Regions from separate parts of the Streptomyces sp. NBC_00086 genome, predicted to be linked through region 2. Evidence: predicted binding sites of a transcription regulator. Region 2 holds the regulator's gene; the other holds the start of a gene.
What was found. The regulator HrcA, encoded in region 2, represses chaperone genes, less so after heat shock. The targets are predictions, from matches to a motif close to TTNGCACTCNGNNNNNCNGAGTGCNAA.
Positions count from the first base shown of each region.

Region 1: a site for HrcA is predicted at 4,529-4,555, ahead of groES (co-chaperone GroES). Genes of this name have one in related genera too.

Region 1 is NZ_JAPELZ010000001.1:3,201,500-3,208,871, forward strand. It holds gene OG276_RS14035 (MOSC domain-containing protein) at 1-644, shown strand, start outside; gene OG276_RS14040 (SDR family oxidoreductase) at 654-1,427, shown strand; gene OG276_RS14045 (ester cyclase) at 1,518-2,216, shown strand; gene groL (chaperonin GroEL) at 2,309-3,940, opposite strand; gene groES (co-chaperone GroES) at 4,077-4,385, opposite strand; gene OG276_RS14060 (response regulator transcription factor) at 5,274-5,963, shown strand; gene OG276_RS14065 (HAMP domain-containing sensor histidine kinase) at 5,956-7,356, shown strand.
Region 2 is NZ_JAPELZ010000001.1:5,609,420-5,616,791, forward strand. It holds gene OG276_RS25195 (long-chain fatty acid--CoA ligase) at 1-107, shown strand, start outside; gene hemW (radical SAM family heme chaperone HemW) at 175-1,407, shown strand; gene OG276_RS25205 (DUF3097 domain-containing protein) at 1,596-2,393, opposite strand; gene OG276_RS25210 (MBL fold metallo-hydrolase) at 2,422-3,147, opposite strand; gene hrcA (heat-inducible transcriptional repressor HrcA) at 3,299-4,315, shown strand; gene dnaJ (molecular chaperone DnaJ) at 4,316-5,452, shown strand; gene OG276_RS25225 (nitronate monooxygenase) at 5,657-6,748, shown strand; gene OG276_RS25230 (16S rRNA (uracil(1498)-N(3))-methyltransferase) at 6,745-7,372, shown strand, end outside.

The DNA of each region.
Region 1 (7,372 bases), 2.4 Mb from region 2:
CGGCCGTCGACCACACCGACGCCCCGGACGGGCTCACCGGTCACGGCAAGGTTCCGGCGCCGGGCCCCGTACGCGTCTTCGCGCCCGGCCCCAAGGGTGTCGGCGCGAGCGGGGTGGAGGGGGACGACGTCTGCCATCTGCGCCATCACGGCGGCGACCACCAGGCCGTGTACGCGTACGCCCGCGAGGACCTGGAGTGGTGGGAGGCCGAGCTCGGCCGTGAACTGCCCGGCGGGATCTTCGGCGAGAACTTCACCACCTCCGGCCTCGACGTGAACGGCGCGCTGCTCGGCGAGCGCTGGCGGGTCGGCCCCGACCTGCTCCTGGAAGTGGCCTCGGCCCGCATCCCGTGCCGGACCTTCCAGGGGATGCTCGGCGAGAAGGCCTGGGTCAAGCGGTTCACGCAGGAGGCCCGGCCGGGCGCCTACCTGCGGGTCCTGCGGGAGGGCTCGGTCTCCCCCGGCGACACCATCGAGGTCGTGCACCGCCCTGACCACGAGGTGACGGTGGAGTTCTGGTTCCGCGCCTTCACCACCGAGCGGGAGCTGCTGCCGCGCACGCTGGCGGCGGGTGACGCGCTGGAGCCGGAGGCCCGGGACAAGGCGCTGGCCCACGTGGAGAAGTACGGGAAGCCGGGCGACTAGGTTGCGCCTATGACGACTGCGTTGATTACGGGATCCACGGCGGGCATCGGCGCCGCCTTCGCCCGGCGGCTCGCCGCCCAGGGGCACAACCTCGTCCTGGTGGCCCGGGACACGAAGCGGCTCGGCGAGCAGGCCACCGAGCTGCACGACCGGCACGGGATCGAAGCGGAGGTGCTGGCCGCCGACCTCTCCACCGAGGAGGGCATCGCGGCGGTCGAGGAGCGCCTCGCCGACCCCAAGCACCCGGTCGACCTGCTGGTGAACAACGCGGGCTTCGGCAACAAGGGCCGCTACCTGGAAGTCTCCATGGCCGACGAGCTGACCATGCTGAAGGTCCACATCGAGGCCGTGCTGCGGCTGACCTCGGCGGCCGTGGAGCCGATGCGCTCGCGCGGGCGCGGCGGCGTGATCAACGTGGCCTCGGTGGCCGCCTTCCTGCCGCGCGGCACCTACGGGGCGAGCAAGGCCTGGGTCGTGCAGTTCACCCAGGGCGCGGCCAAGGACCTGACCGGCTCGGGCGTACGGCTGATGGCGCTGTGCCCGGGCTTCGTACGGACCGAGTTCCACGAGCGGGCCGGCATGGGCACGGACAACATCCCGGGCTGGATGTGGCTCGACGCCGACAAGCTGGTGGCGGCGGCGCTGGCCGATCTGGCCCGGGGCAAGACGGTGTCGATCCCGGACCCGCGGTACAAGGCGCTGATGGGCGTGGTGAAGCTGACCCCTCGCGGGCTGCTGGGCGGGATGTCCTCGCGCACCGGGCGCAAGTACGGGCCGCAGTAGCCCCGCCCGTGGTGACCTGTGAGTAAACGCGGCATATGGGTGAAATCTCCCTAGACTGGATGTGTCCCATCCAGCGCGGGAGGCGACGCGATGACATTCGTACAAGTGATCGACTACGAGACCAAGCGCTTCGACGAGATGAACAGTCTCATCGACCGCTATGCCGAGCAGACCGCCGGCAAGCGCACGGTCACCCACACCCTCATCGGCAAGGACCGCGACTCCAAGACCCACTACGTGGACCTCGTCGAATTCCCCTCGTACGAAGAGGCCATGAGGAACTCTCAACTCCCGGAAACCGACCGGATGTTCCAGGAGATGGTGGCGCTCTGCGACGGAATGCCGAAGTTCATGAACCTCGACGTGGTCCGCGACGAGTACCTCAACAAGCTCGTCGTGAACCGCTTCCTCGAAGAGGTCGTGGGCAAGGGCAACTTCGACGCCATCGAAGAATGCATCGCGGCCGACTACGTCACTCACGACATCATGGAGAGCGCCGGAGAGGGCAACGGGCGCGAGGGCATCCGCAAGACCGTCGGCATGTGGCGGGGCGCCTTCGACATGACCTTCGACATGACGCGCCAGATCGCCGAAGGCGACTGCGTCACCACCCTGTGGGACTGGAAGGGCACCCACAAGGGCGAGTTCATGGGGGTCGCGCCGACGGGCAAGGAATTCACCATGTCGGGTTGTACGACCTGCCGGATCGAGAACGGCCAGATCGCCGAGGACTGGTGGTACTACGACGCACCGGGGCTGATGCGCCAGATGGGCATGATGCCCGGATAGCAGACGGAGAAGCAGACGGGAAAGCCCCGGTCACCACCGCTTGGCAGCGGTGACCGGGGCTTTGCCGTGTTTACCCGTGCTTACTGACGAGGTCAGTGGCTGTGGCCGTGGCCACCGTGGCCGTGACCGGCGTCGCCCTCGTCCTCGGCCGGCTTCTCGACGACCAGGGTCTCGGTCGTGAGCAGCAGCGACGCGATGGAAGCGGCGTTCTCCAGCGCGGAGCGGGTGACCTTGACCGGGTCGATGACGCCGGCCTTGACCAGGTCGCCGTACTCGCCGGTGGCGGCGTTGAAGCCCTGGCCCTTTTCGAGCTCGGCGACCTTCGCGGTGATGACGTAGCCCTCGAGGCCGGCGTTCTCCGCGATCCAGCGCAGCGGCTCGACGGCGGCGCGGCGCACGACCGCGACACCGGTGGCCTCGTCGCCCGACAGGCCGAGGTTGCCTTCCAGCACCTTCACGGCGTGGACGAGAGCGGAGCCACCGCCGGAGACGATGCCCTCCTCGACCGCGGCGCGGGTCGCCGAGATGGCGTCCTCGAGACGGTGCTTCTTCTCCTTGAGCTCCACCTCGGTGGCGGCGCCGACCTTGATGACGCAGACGCCGCCGGCGAGCTTCGCCAGGCGCTCCTGCAGCTTCTCGCGGTCCCAGTCCGAGTCGGTCGACTCGATCTCGGCCTTGATCTGGTTGACGCGGCCGAGGACCTCGTCGGAGGAGCCGCCACCGTCGACGATGGTGGTGTTGTCCTTGGAGATCGTGACGCGGCGGGCGGAGCCCAGTACGTCCAGACCGGCCTGGTCGAGCTTGAGGCCGACCTCCTCGGCGATGACGGTGGCACCGGTGAGGGTGGCCATGTCCTGCAGCATCGCCTTGCGGCGGTCACCGAAGCCGGGCGCCTTGACGGCGACGGCGTTGAAGGTGCCACGGATCTTGTTGACGACGAGGGTGGAGAGCGCCTCGCCCTCGACGTCCTCGGCGATGATCAGGAGCGGCTTGGAGGCGCCGGCCTGGATGACCTTCTCCAGCAGCGGCAGGAGGTCCTGGATCGAGGAGATCTTGCCCTGGTTGATCAGGATGTACGGGTCATCGAGGATGGCCTCCATACGCTCCTGGTCGGAGACCATGTACGGGGACAGGTAGCCCTTGTCGAAGGCCATGCCCTCGGTGAACTCCAGCTCCAGGCCGAAGGCGTTGGACTCCTCGACGGTGATGACACCGTCCTTGCCGACCTTGTCCATCGCCTCGGCGATGAGGTCACCGACCTGCTGGTCCTGCGCGGAGAGCGCGGCCACGGCAGCGATGTCGGACTTGTCCTCGATCGGACGGGCGGTCGCCAGGAGCTCGTCGGAGACGGCCTTGACCGCGGCGTCGATGCCCTTCTTCAGGGCGGCCGGGGAAGCACCCGCGGCGACGTTGCGCAGACCCTCGCGGACCAGCGCCTGCGCCAGGACGGTGGCGGTGGTGGTGCCGTCACCCGCGACGTCGTTGGTCTTGGTCGCGACCTCCTTGACGAGCTGCGCGCCAAGGTTCTCGTACGGGTCGTCGAGCTCGACCTCACGGGCGATGGTGACGCCGTCGTTCGTGATGGTCGGAGCGCCGAACTTCTTGTCGATGACGACGTTGCGGCCCTTGGGACCGATCGTCACCTTCACGGTGTCGGCAAGCTTGTTGACGCCACGCTCAAGGGCGCGACGGGCGTCCTCGTCAAACTTGAGAATCTTCGGCATGGGAGCGGTTCAGCCCTCTCGTTGCTATCCCCGGCCGCTCACCGCGACCGCCTGTCAGACACGAACTACGCCCCTCGCCGCCCGGCATCAGCAGGGGTGACCAGGGGCGTAGCTCAAAGCAAAACTGCAGAAGTGATTACTTCTCGACGATCGCGAGCACGTCGCGGGCCGAGAGGACGAGGTACTCCTCGCCGTTGTACTTCACTTCGGTGCCGCCGTACTTGGAGTACAGGACGACGTCGCCGACGGTGACGTCCAGCGGGAGACGCTGGCCGTCCTCGAAGCGACCCGGACCCACGGCGAGGACGACGCCCTCCTGGGGCTTCTCCTTCGCGGTGTCCGGGATGACCAGGCCAGAGGCCGTGGTCTGCTCGGCGTCGAGCGGCTGGACCACAATGCGGTCCTCGAGCGGCTTGATGGCAACCTTGGAGCTGGTGGTCGTCACGATCTGACCTTCCGCTTCGGAGATCCGGGGTTAATTGTCTGAGGTGGCGACCAGGTCGATCCGTCGTCGCGGGTGCCGGATCTGCCTGTCGCTGTGTTGGCACTCGCCAGGGGTGAGTGCCAGACGCGAGACTATTCCGGGGATTAGCACTCGGTCAAGCGGAGTGCCAATACGCGCCGCTGGTTTCGCAGCCGGGGCCGCCTGGATCCGCCCCTCGTGCGGCGCCGTTCCCGGGGACCAGTCCCCGGGCCCCTGCGCCTCAAACGCCGGCGGGGCTGGGGTGTGGTCGGCGTCTGCCTGGCTGCGCGGGGTGGGTCGGTGCCGGGGTCGGGGTGGGGTGTCGGCCTGGACTGCATGATTTAGGCGCCCCCTCCTCAACTCCGACAGGGCGCGACATGCACCAGCGCCACAAATCACGCTCTACGTCCAGGCCGACACCCCACCCCGCCCCCGTCCCCGACCCGGGCCGCCGAATTCAGCCTCGCCGGCGTTTGAGGCGCGGGGTCTGGGGCGGAGCCCCAGGGGGCTGGGCGCAGCTTGGGGACTCCTTCCGGACCGGGCTGCGCCAATTCAGCCGTCCGGCGTTTGAGGACCGGGGTCTGGGGCGGAGCCCCAGGGGTCCGGGCGCAGCCCGGGGCCCCGCTTGTAGCCCGTCCGGCGTTTGAGGACCGGGGCAGGGCCGGCCCTGGGAACGGTGGAAGGGCGGGTCGGGGACTTCGCCCCGCAGGGCCGACCCAGCCGCACCCGCCCACCGGGCCCCACGCCGGGCGGCGGCCAACACCGACGGGCCGCCTCCGGACGGAGGCGCGAAGCCGGTGAGGCCCGCCAGGAGCGCACCGCGCGAGCGGCGCGTCAAGGGAGGAAAGCCCGGTATGTGAGGCTTGGGGCATGCGGATCCTGGTCGTCGAAGACGAAGTCAGCCTCGCCGATTCACTGCGGCGCGGCCTCTCCGCCGACGGCCACTGGGTCGATCTGGCCCACGACGGCCACCACGGCCTGGACCTGGCCCTCACCGGAGGCCCGTACGACGTGGTCCTCCTCGACCTGATGCTCCCCGGCCTCTCGGGCTACGAGATCTGCACCCGGATGCGGTCCCACGGCGTCGCCACCCCGGTGCTGATGCTGACCGCCAAGGACGGCGAGTACGACGAGGCCGAGGGCCTGGACTCGGGTGCGGACGACTATCTGACGAAGCCGTTCTCCTTCGTCGTCCTCGCCGCCAGGCTCCGCGCCCTCACCCGCCGCGCCACCGCCGGCGACACCGCCCGGACCGGCGTCCTGCAGGCCGGCGACCTGGTCCTGGATCCCCGCGGCCGCCGCTGCCGCCGCGGCACGCACGAGATCGAGCTGACCGCCCGCGAGCTCGGCGTCCTGGGCTGCCTGATGGAGCAGCCCGGCCTGGCCGTCGCCAAGCAGGACATCCTCGACGAGGTCTGGGACACCCCGCACGGCATCGACCCGAACATCGTCGAGGTCTACGTCTCCTCGCTCCGCCGGAAGATCGACGCCCCCTTCGGCCGCCGCTCGATCCTCACCGTGCACGGCACCGGCTACCGGATGGCCCCGGACGGTGGCTGAGCCGCGGTCGAAGCCCCGGCCCCGCCGCCTCGGCAGCCTCCGCTCCCGCGCCGCCGCGGCCGCCGCCCTCGCGATGGCCGCCGTCCTGGCCGCCGGCGGGCTGTGGCTCTACGCCCTGCTGCGCGCCAACCTCATCGAGAACACCACCGGCCGCACCGAGCTCGCCGCCCGCAAGGTCGCCGCCCAGTACGACACCGGGAGCCTGCCGCCCGGGGGCCGGCTGCCCGCGCCCGAGGGCGGGGTCGACCTGGTCCTCGTGCGGAACGGGGCCGGCGCGGTCGTGGCCACCAGCGGGGACCTGAAGGACACCCCGGAGGTCACGGAGCTGAGCCCCGCCCCCGGCCAGGACGTGCGGTCGGCCGTCCTGCCGCCCGCGCGCCCCGGCGCACAGCGGCGCGTGGTGGTCGCCGTGAACGCACCCGGCCCGCCGGGGGCACACGACCCGCACACCGTCTACGCCGCGACCGTGCTCGGAGACGTGGACGACGCCAACCGGGCCGTCGCGCTCGGCCTGCTGGCCGGCGCGCCCCCGCTGATCGTCTTCGCGGCGGCCCTGGCCTGGTGGGTGACGGGCCACGCGCTGCGCCCGGTCACCGCGATCCGCACCGGGCTGGCGGCGGTCACCGGGAGCGAGCTGGACCGGCGGGTCCCCGACCCGGGCGGCGCCGACGAGATCGCGCAGCTGGCCCGGACGGTCAACGACACGCTCGACCGGCTGGAGCGCGGCGACGCCCGGCAGCGGCAGTTCACCGCCGACGCCTCGCACGAGCTGCGCAACCCCCTCGCGGCCGTCCGGTCCCGGCTGGAGGTGGCGTTGCGGGACCCCGACCGGGAGTCGGTGGCGGCCGCGCTGGCCGATACCGAGCGGCTGCAGGCGATCGCGGCCGATCTGCTCCTGCTGGCCCGCCTCGACGGCGGGCCCGCGCCGCGCACCGAGCCGGTGGACCTCGCGCTGCTGGCCGCCGAGGACGCGGCGCGGCGCCCCGGGACCCGGGTTCCGCTACGGCTGGACGCGCGGGCTCCCGTACCGACCGCCGGGGATCCGGCGCGGCTGGAGCGGGCGCTGGCCAACCTGGTGGACAACGCCCTGCGGTACGCCCGTACCGGGGTCGTGGTCCGGGCCTCGGCCGAGGACGGCTGGGCGCTGCTGGAGGTCACGGACGACGGACCGGGCATCCCGGAGGCCGACCGGGACCGGGTCTTCGAGCGGTTCGTACGGCTGGACGCGGACCGGGGCCGCGCCGGTGGCGGCACCGGCCTGGGGCTGGCCATCGCCCGGGAGATCGCGCGGGCGCACGGCGGTGAGGTCCGTGCGCTCCCGGCGCCCGCCGGAGGCGCCCGGCTGGTGCTGCGCGTGCCCGCCCCGGCCGAATTCGGCCCCGCCGGCGCTTGAGGCCCGGGGTCCCGGG
Region 2 (7,372 bases):
TGGAGCACGGGGACCTCACCCCGAGCCTCAAGCTGAAGCGGCCGGTCGTCGAGCGCGAGTTCAAGCACCTCATCGAGGAGATGTACGAGGGCTCCCGGGAGGCGTAGTCCGGGGCGCGGCCGCAGGCGCCGCGCACGCGTAAACGACCTTGGGGCAGTGCGGGACAATGGGCTCATGCCTTCCGCACTGCCCGACGGTGAACCCATGCCCGAAGACGGCTCGCTGCCGCTCCACGCCCTCGAGGGAGCGGGGGAGCGGCCGCTCGGGTTCTACCTGCACGTTCCGTACTGCGCCACGCGCTGCGGGTACTGCGACTTCAACACCTACACGGCCACCGAGCTGCGGGGCACCGGCGGTGTGCTCGCCTCTCGGGAGAACTACGCCGACACCCTGATCGACGAGGTCCGGCTGGCGCGCAAGGTGCTCGGGGACGACCCGAGGGCCGTGCGCACCGTCTTCGTGGGAGGCGGCACGCCCACGCTGCTGCCCGCCGGCGACCTCGTACGGATGCTCGCGGCGATCCGCGAGGAGTTCGGGCTGGCCGAGGACGCCGAGGTGACCACCGAGGCCAATCCGGAGTCGGTGAACCCGGAGTACCTGGCGGAGCTGCGCGCGGGCGGCTTCAACCGGATCTCCTTCGGCATGCAGAGCGCCAAGCAGCACGTCCTGAAGGTGCTGGACCGCACGCACACCCCCGGGCGGCCGGAGGCCTGCGTGGCGGAGGCGCGGGCGGCGGGCTTCGAGCACGTGAACCTGGACCTGATCTACGGGACGCCGGGGGAATCGGACGAGGACTGGCGGGCGTCGCTGTCGGCGGCGCTGGGGGCCGGGCCCGACCACATCAGTGCCTACGCGCTGATCGTGGAGGAGGGCACCCAGCTCGCGCGGCGGATCCGGCGGGGCGAGGTCCCCATGACGGACGACGACGTCCACGCGGACCGGTACCTGATCCTCGACTCGGTGATGGCCGAGGCGGGGTACTCCTGGTACGAGGTCTCGAACTGGGCCACCTCCGAGGCCGGGCGGTGCCTGCACAACGAGCTGTACTGGCGCGGCGCCGACTGGTGGGGGGCCGGGCCCGGGGCGCACTCGCACGTGGGCGGGGTGCGGTGGTGGAACGTGAAGCATCCCGGCGCCTATGCGGCTGCGCTGGCGGAGGGGCGCTCGCCCGGGGCCGGGCGGGAGCTGTTGTCCTCCGAGGACCGGCGGGTGGAGCGGATCCTGCTGGAGCTCCGGCTCGTGGACGGGGTGCCGCTGTCGCTGCTCGCGCAGGCGGGGCTGGCCGCCTCGCGGCGCGCCTTGGCCGACGGGCTCCTCGAAGCAGGCCCGTACGCGGCCGGGCGGGCCGTCCTGACCCTGCGGGGGCGGCTGCTGGCCGACGCGGTGGTCCGCGACCTGGTCGACTAGCCCCGTCCGGGGTGGGTAGCCCTGCGGGGCCGTCCCCTACCCGCCCTTCCACCGTTCCCCGGGCTCCGCCCGGACCCTCCCCCAGCTACCGCTGGGAGGTGCCCCCTGCCGCGTGCGGCGCCGTTCCCGGGGGCCAGCCCCCGGACCCCCGCGCCTCAAACGCCGGCGGGGCTGAATTTTCGCCGACTCTATGCCGTCACGTGGTCGATCAAGTGCTCCACCGCGCCCAGGAGGGTGGGCTCCAGGTCCTTGTACGAGGTCACGCGGGACAGGATGTGCTGCCAGGCGGCTCCGGTGTTCTCCGGCCAGCCCAGGGCGCGGCAGATGCCCGTCTTCCAGTCCTGGCCGGGCGGGATCACCGGCCAGGCGCGGATGCCGAGGGCCGAGGGTTTCACCGCCTGCCAGACGTCCACGTACGGGTGTCCCACGATCAGGACGTGCGGGGAGGTCACGGAGGCGGCGATGCGGGACTCCTTGGAGCCCGGCACCAGGTGGTCCACCAGGATGCCCAGCCGGGCGTCGGCGGCCGGGGCGAAGTCCGCGACGACCGAGGGGAGGTCGTCGATGCCCTCCAGGTACTCCACCACGACGCCCTCGATCCGCAGGTCGTCGCCCCAGACCCGTTCGACCAGTTCGGCGTCGTGGCGGCCCTCCACGTAGATCCGGCCCGCCCGCGCCACCCGTGCCCGGGCCCCGGGCACGGCGAGCGAGCCCGAGGCCGTACGGGCCGGGGCGGCCGGCCCCCGGGCCGGGCGGGTCAGGGTCACCACGGCGCCGTCCAGGAGGAAGGCGCGGGGTTCGAGGGGGAAGACGCGGCGCTTGCCGAAGCGGTCCTCCAGGGTGACCGTGCCCGCCTCGCAGGCCACCACCGCGCCGCAGAAGTCCGTACCCGCCACCTCGACCACCAGATCGGGATCCGCCGGCACCTCCGGGACGGGCTTGGCGCGCTTCCACTGCGGGGTCAGGTCGGGGGAGTACTCACGCATCCGGCCGAGGGTAGGAGAGCGGGCCGCCTCAGGGGGCCGACACGCCGAAACGGGTTGCCAGTGTGTCGCGTTGGGCACGCACGAAGGCCGCGTCGACCACCGCTCCGTGACCCGGCACGTACAGAGCGTCGTCCCCGCCCAGGGCCAGCAGCCGGTCCAGGGCCGCCGGCCACTGCCCGGGCATCGCGTCCGGACCCGCCTGCGGCTCGCCCGACTCCTCGACCAGGTCGCCGCAGAAGACCACCTCGCGCGCTCCGGGTACGAAGACGGCCAGATCGTGCCCGGAGTGCCCGGGCCCCACGTTCGCCAGCAGCACCTGCACCCCGCCCAGGTCGAGCGTCCACTCGCCCGACACCAGGTGCCGGGGAACCACCAGCAGGTCCGCCGCCTCGGCCGCCTCGGCCTCCGCCAGCCCCTGGCGGACCGCGTCCTCGCGCAGCTCCTCCCGGCCCGCCGAGAGCACGGCGTCCAGCCCGACCGGACCGTAGACCTCCACTCCCGCGAACGCCGCACCACCCAATACGTGGTCGAAATGTCCGTGTGTGAATGCGAGATGGGTCACGCGGCGGCCCGCCAGCCGCTCCGCCTCGGCCCGCACCGCAGAGCCCTCCCGAAGGCAGGATCCGGGGTCGATCACGAGGGCCGAATCCTCGCCCACCACCAGTCCCACGGTGCAGTCCCACACCGGCAGCCGCTTGCGGCCGACCCGTTCTGTGAGCTGTTCCCAGCCCGCCTCTTCCCAACGCAGGTCCATGCCGCGACGCTACCTTGGCGGGCCGCCCTTGCTACGGGCGTACCACCCCGCCGTACACTGACCGGGGGATCTCTGGCACTCGAACGCTCAGAGTGCCAGCAGGCAGAGCCTGCCGAAGCCGCGAACGACGGAAACGATGGAGGTGTGCGCGATGCTCAGCGAACGCAGACTCGAAGTGCTGCGCGCCATCGTCCAGGACTACGTCGGGACGGAGGAGCCGGTCGGCTCCAAGGCGCTCACCGAGCGGCACCGGCTCGGCGTCTCGCCCGCCACCGTGCGCAACGACATGGCCGTGCTGGAGGACGAGGGCTACATCGCCCAGCCCCACACCAGCGCCGGCCGGATCCCCACGGACAAGGGCTACCGCCTCTTCGTCGACAAGCTGGCGGGGGTCAAACCGCTGTCGACGCCCGAGCGCCGGGCCATCCAGAACTTCCTCGACGGGGCCGTGGACCTCGACGACGTCGTCGGCCGGACGGTGCGGCTGCTCGCGCAGCTCACCCGGCAGGTCGCCGTCGTCCAGTACCCGTCGCTGACCCGCTCCACCGTCCGGCACGTGGAACTGCTCTCGCTGGCCCCGGCCCGCCTGATGCTGGTCCTCATCACGGACACCGGCCGGGTCGAGCAGCGGCTCGTCGACTGCCAGACCCCCTTCGCGGACACCTCGCTCGCGGACCTGCGGGCGCGGCTCAACAGCATTGTCGTCGGCCGCCGGTTCACCGACGTGCCGCCGCTGGTGAAGGACCTTCCGGAATCCTTCGAGACCGAAGACCGGGTGACGGTGCGAGCCGTCCTCGACACCCTTCTCGAAACGCTGGTCGAGGAGGCGGAGGAGCGGCTGATGATCGGCGGCACCGCCAACCTCACCCGCTTCGGACACGATTTTCCCCTGACGATCAGGCCGGTGCTCGAAGCGCTGGAGGAGCAGGTCGTGCTCCTCAAGCTGCTGGGCGAGGCCAGTGAGTCGGGAATGGCCGTAAAGATCGGGCATGAGAACGCCTACGAGGGACTGAACTCCACGTCCGTCGTCTCGGTCGGCTACGGTTCGGGCGGCGAAGCAGTCGCCAAACTCGGCGTGGTCGGACCGACCCGCATGGACTACCCCGGAACGATGGGAGCGGTACGCGCAGTGGCACGTTACGTCGGACAGATCCTGGCGGAGTCGTAAGTGGCCACGGACTACTACGCCGTTCTCGGCGTGCGCCGCGACGCATCGCAGGACGAGATCAAGAAGGCATTCCGGCGGCTCGCGCGCGAGCTGCACCCGGATGTGAATCCCGATCCCAAGACGCAAGAGCGTTTCAAGGAGATCAACGCCGCCTACGAGGTCCTCTCGGACCCGCAGAAGAAGCAGGTCTTCGACCTCGGCGGCGACCCGCTGTCCTCCTCGGGCGGCGGCGGAGCCGGCGGCTTCGGAGCGGGCGGCTTCGGCAATTTCTCCGACATCATGGACGCCTTCTTCGGCCAGTCCTCGCAGCGCGGACCGCGCTCGCGGACCCGCCGCGGCCAGGACGCCATGATCCGCCTCGACCTGGAACTGGACGAGGCCGCCTTCGGCACGACCAAGGACATCCAGGTCGACACGGCCGTCGTCTGCACCACCTGCTCCGGCGAAGGCGCCGCCCCCGGCACCTCGGCGCAGACCTGTGACATGTGCCGCGGCCGCGGTGAGGTCTCGCAGGTCACCCGGTCCTTCCTGGGCCAGGTCATGACCTCGCGCCCCTGCCCGCAGTGCCAGGGCTTCGGCACCGTGGTCCCGACCCCGTGCCCCGAGTGCGCGGGCGACGGCCGGGTCCGCTCCCGCCGCAGCCTCACCGTCAAGATCCCGGCGGGCGTCGAGAACGGCACCCGGATCCAGCTCGCGGGCGAGGGCGAGGTCGGCCCCGGCGGCGGCCCCGCCGGCGACCTGTACGTGGAGATCCACGAACTGCCGCACCCGACCTTCCAGCGGCGCGGGGACGACCTGCACTGCACAGTCACCATCCCGATGACCGCGGCGGCCCTGGGCACCAAGTGCCCGCTGGAGACGCTGGACGGCCTGGAGGAGATCGACATCCGCCCCGGCACCCAGTCCGGCCAGGCGATCCCCCTGCACGGCCGGGGCGTCACGCACCTGCGCGGCGGCGGCCGCGGCGACCTGATCGTCCACGTCGAGGTCACCACCCCCAGCAAGCTGGACCCGGCGCAGGAGGACCTGCTGCGCCAGCTCGCCAAGCTGCGCGGCGAGGAGCGGCCGCTCGGCCAGTTCGCGCCGGGCCAGCAAGGCCTGTTCAGCCGTCTGAAGGACGCCTTCAACGGGCGCTGATCCGCACGCGCGGAGCACCGTAGGGGCGGCGTCCCGGCGGTGTACGAGAACACCTGCGAGCCCGGTCCGGGGATGCCCCGGACCGGGCTCGCGGCATGCGGGACGGCAGGGCGGCGGCGGTATTCGGGCACCCCGGTGAAGGGGACTATGCCAGGCGAATGCCGTGATTCGGTCCCGTGAGCGGGACATGGCACGATGCAGCACATGTCCTCCGCACCGAACGGTCTCTTCGCGTACCCGATCGTGCAGGCGCCCATGGCGGGCGGCGCTTCCTGCCCGCCGCTCGCGGCCGCCGTCTGCGAAGCGGGCGGACTGGGCTTCCTCGCCGGCGGCTACAAGACCGCCGACGGCATGTACCAGGAGATCAAGCGGCTGCGCGCGCTCACCCGCCGCCCCTTCGGCGTCAACCTCTTCCTGCCGCAGGCCTCCCACGTGGACCCGGCGGTCGTGGAGGCCTACCGCGGGCACCTCGCCAGCGAGGCCTCCTGGTACGAGATCTCCCTCGCCGACGAGGACATCATCGGCACCAGCGACGACGGCTACGACGCCAAACTGGCCATTCTCATCGAAGACCCGGTACCCGTGGTCTCGTTCACCTTCGGCCTGCCCTCGCCCGCGGCCTTCACCTGCCTGCGCAAGGTCGGTACGTACACGATCGCCACCGTCACCTCCGTCGAGGAGGCCCGCGCCGCGCAGGCGGCCGGCGCCGACGCCGTCTGTGTCCAGGGCGTGGAGGCGGGCGGCCACCAGGGCACCCACCGCGACGACCCGCAGGGCGACGGCACGGCCGGAGTCGGCCTGCTCGCGCTCGTCGCGCAGGTGCGCGAGGCCGTGGCCCTGCCGATCATCGCGGCGGGCGGCCTGATGCGCGGCTCGCAGATCGCCGCACTGCTCGCCGCGGGTGCGGAGGCCGCGCAGCTCGGCACGGCCTTCCTGGCCTGCCCGGAGTCCGGCGCGCACGCCCTGCACAAGAAGGCCCTGACCGACCCGCTGTTCGTCCGCACGGAGCTGACCCGGGCCTTCTCGGGGCGGCCGGCCCGCGGACTGGTCAACCGGTTCATGCGCGAGCACGGCCCGTACGCCCCGGCCGCGTACCCGCAGGTCCACCACCTGACCGCGCCGCTGCGCAAGGCCGCCGCCGCGGCCGGGGACCCGCAGGGCATGGCCCTGTGGGCGGGCCAGGGCCACCGGCTGGCGCGGGCCCTGCCGGCCGGGGAACTGGTGGAGGTGCTCGCGGCGGAACTCGGCGCGGCACAGGACGTGTTGAAGGCAATGCAGATGAGGAGTGCGTCATGACCGCCCCGGTGTTCGTGGTCGAAAAGGTTCCCGCGGGGCCGGAGTTCGTCCTGGACGGCCCCGAGGGCCGCCACGCGGTCTCCGTGAAGCGGCTGGCCCCCGGCGAGGCCCTCGTGCTGACCGACGGCCGGGGCGGCTGGGCCGAGGCCGTGGTCACGGCCGCCGAGGGCAAGGACCGCCTCGTCGTCTCCGTGTCCGGGGTCCACGAGGAGGCGGAGCCGGCCGTCCGGATCACCGTCGTCCAGGCCCTGCCCAAGGGCGACCGCGGCGAGGTCGCCGTCGAGACCATGACGGAGACCGGCGTCGACGCGATCGTGCCCTGGCAGGCCTCGCGCTGCATCACCCAGTGGCGCGGCGACCGGGGTGCCAAATCCCTCGCGAAGTGGCGGGCCACCGCCCGCGAGTCCGGCAAGCAGTCCCGCCGGGTCCGCTTCCCCGAGGTCGAGGAGGCGCTGTCGACCAAGCAGGTCGCGACCCTGCTCGCCGGGGCCGACCTCGCCGTGGTCCTGCACGAGGACCGGGACGCCCCCTCGGGCGCGCTGGCCACCGCGGAACTGCCCGCCGCCGGCTCCATCGTCCTGGTCGTCGGCCCCGAGGGCGGGGTCTCCCCGGACGAACTCGCCG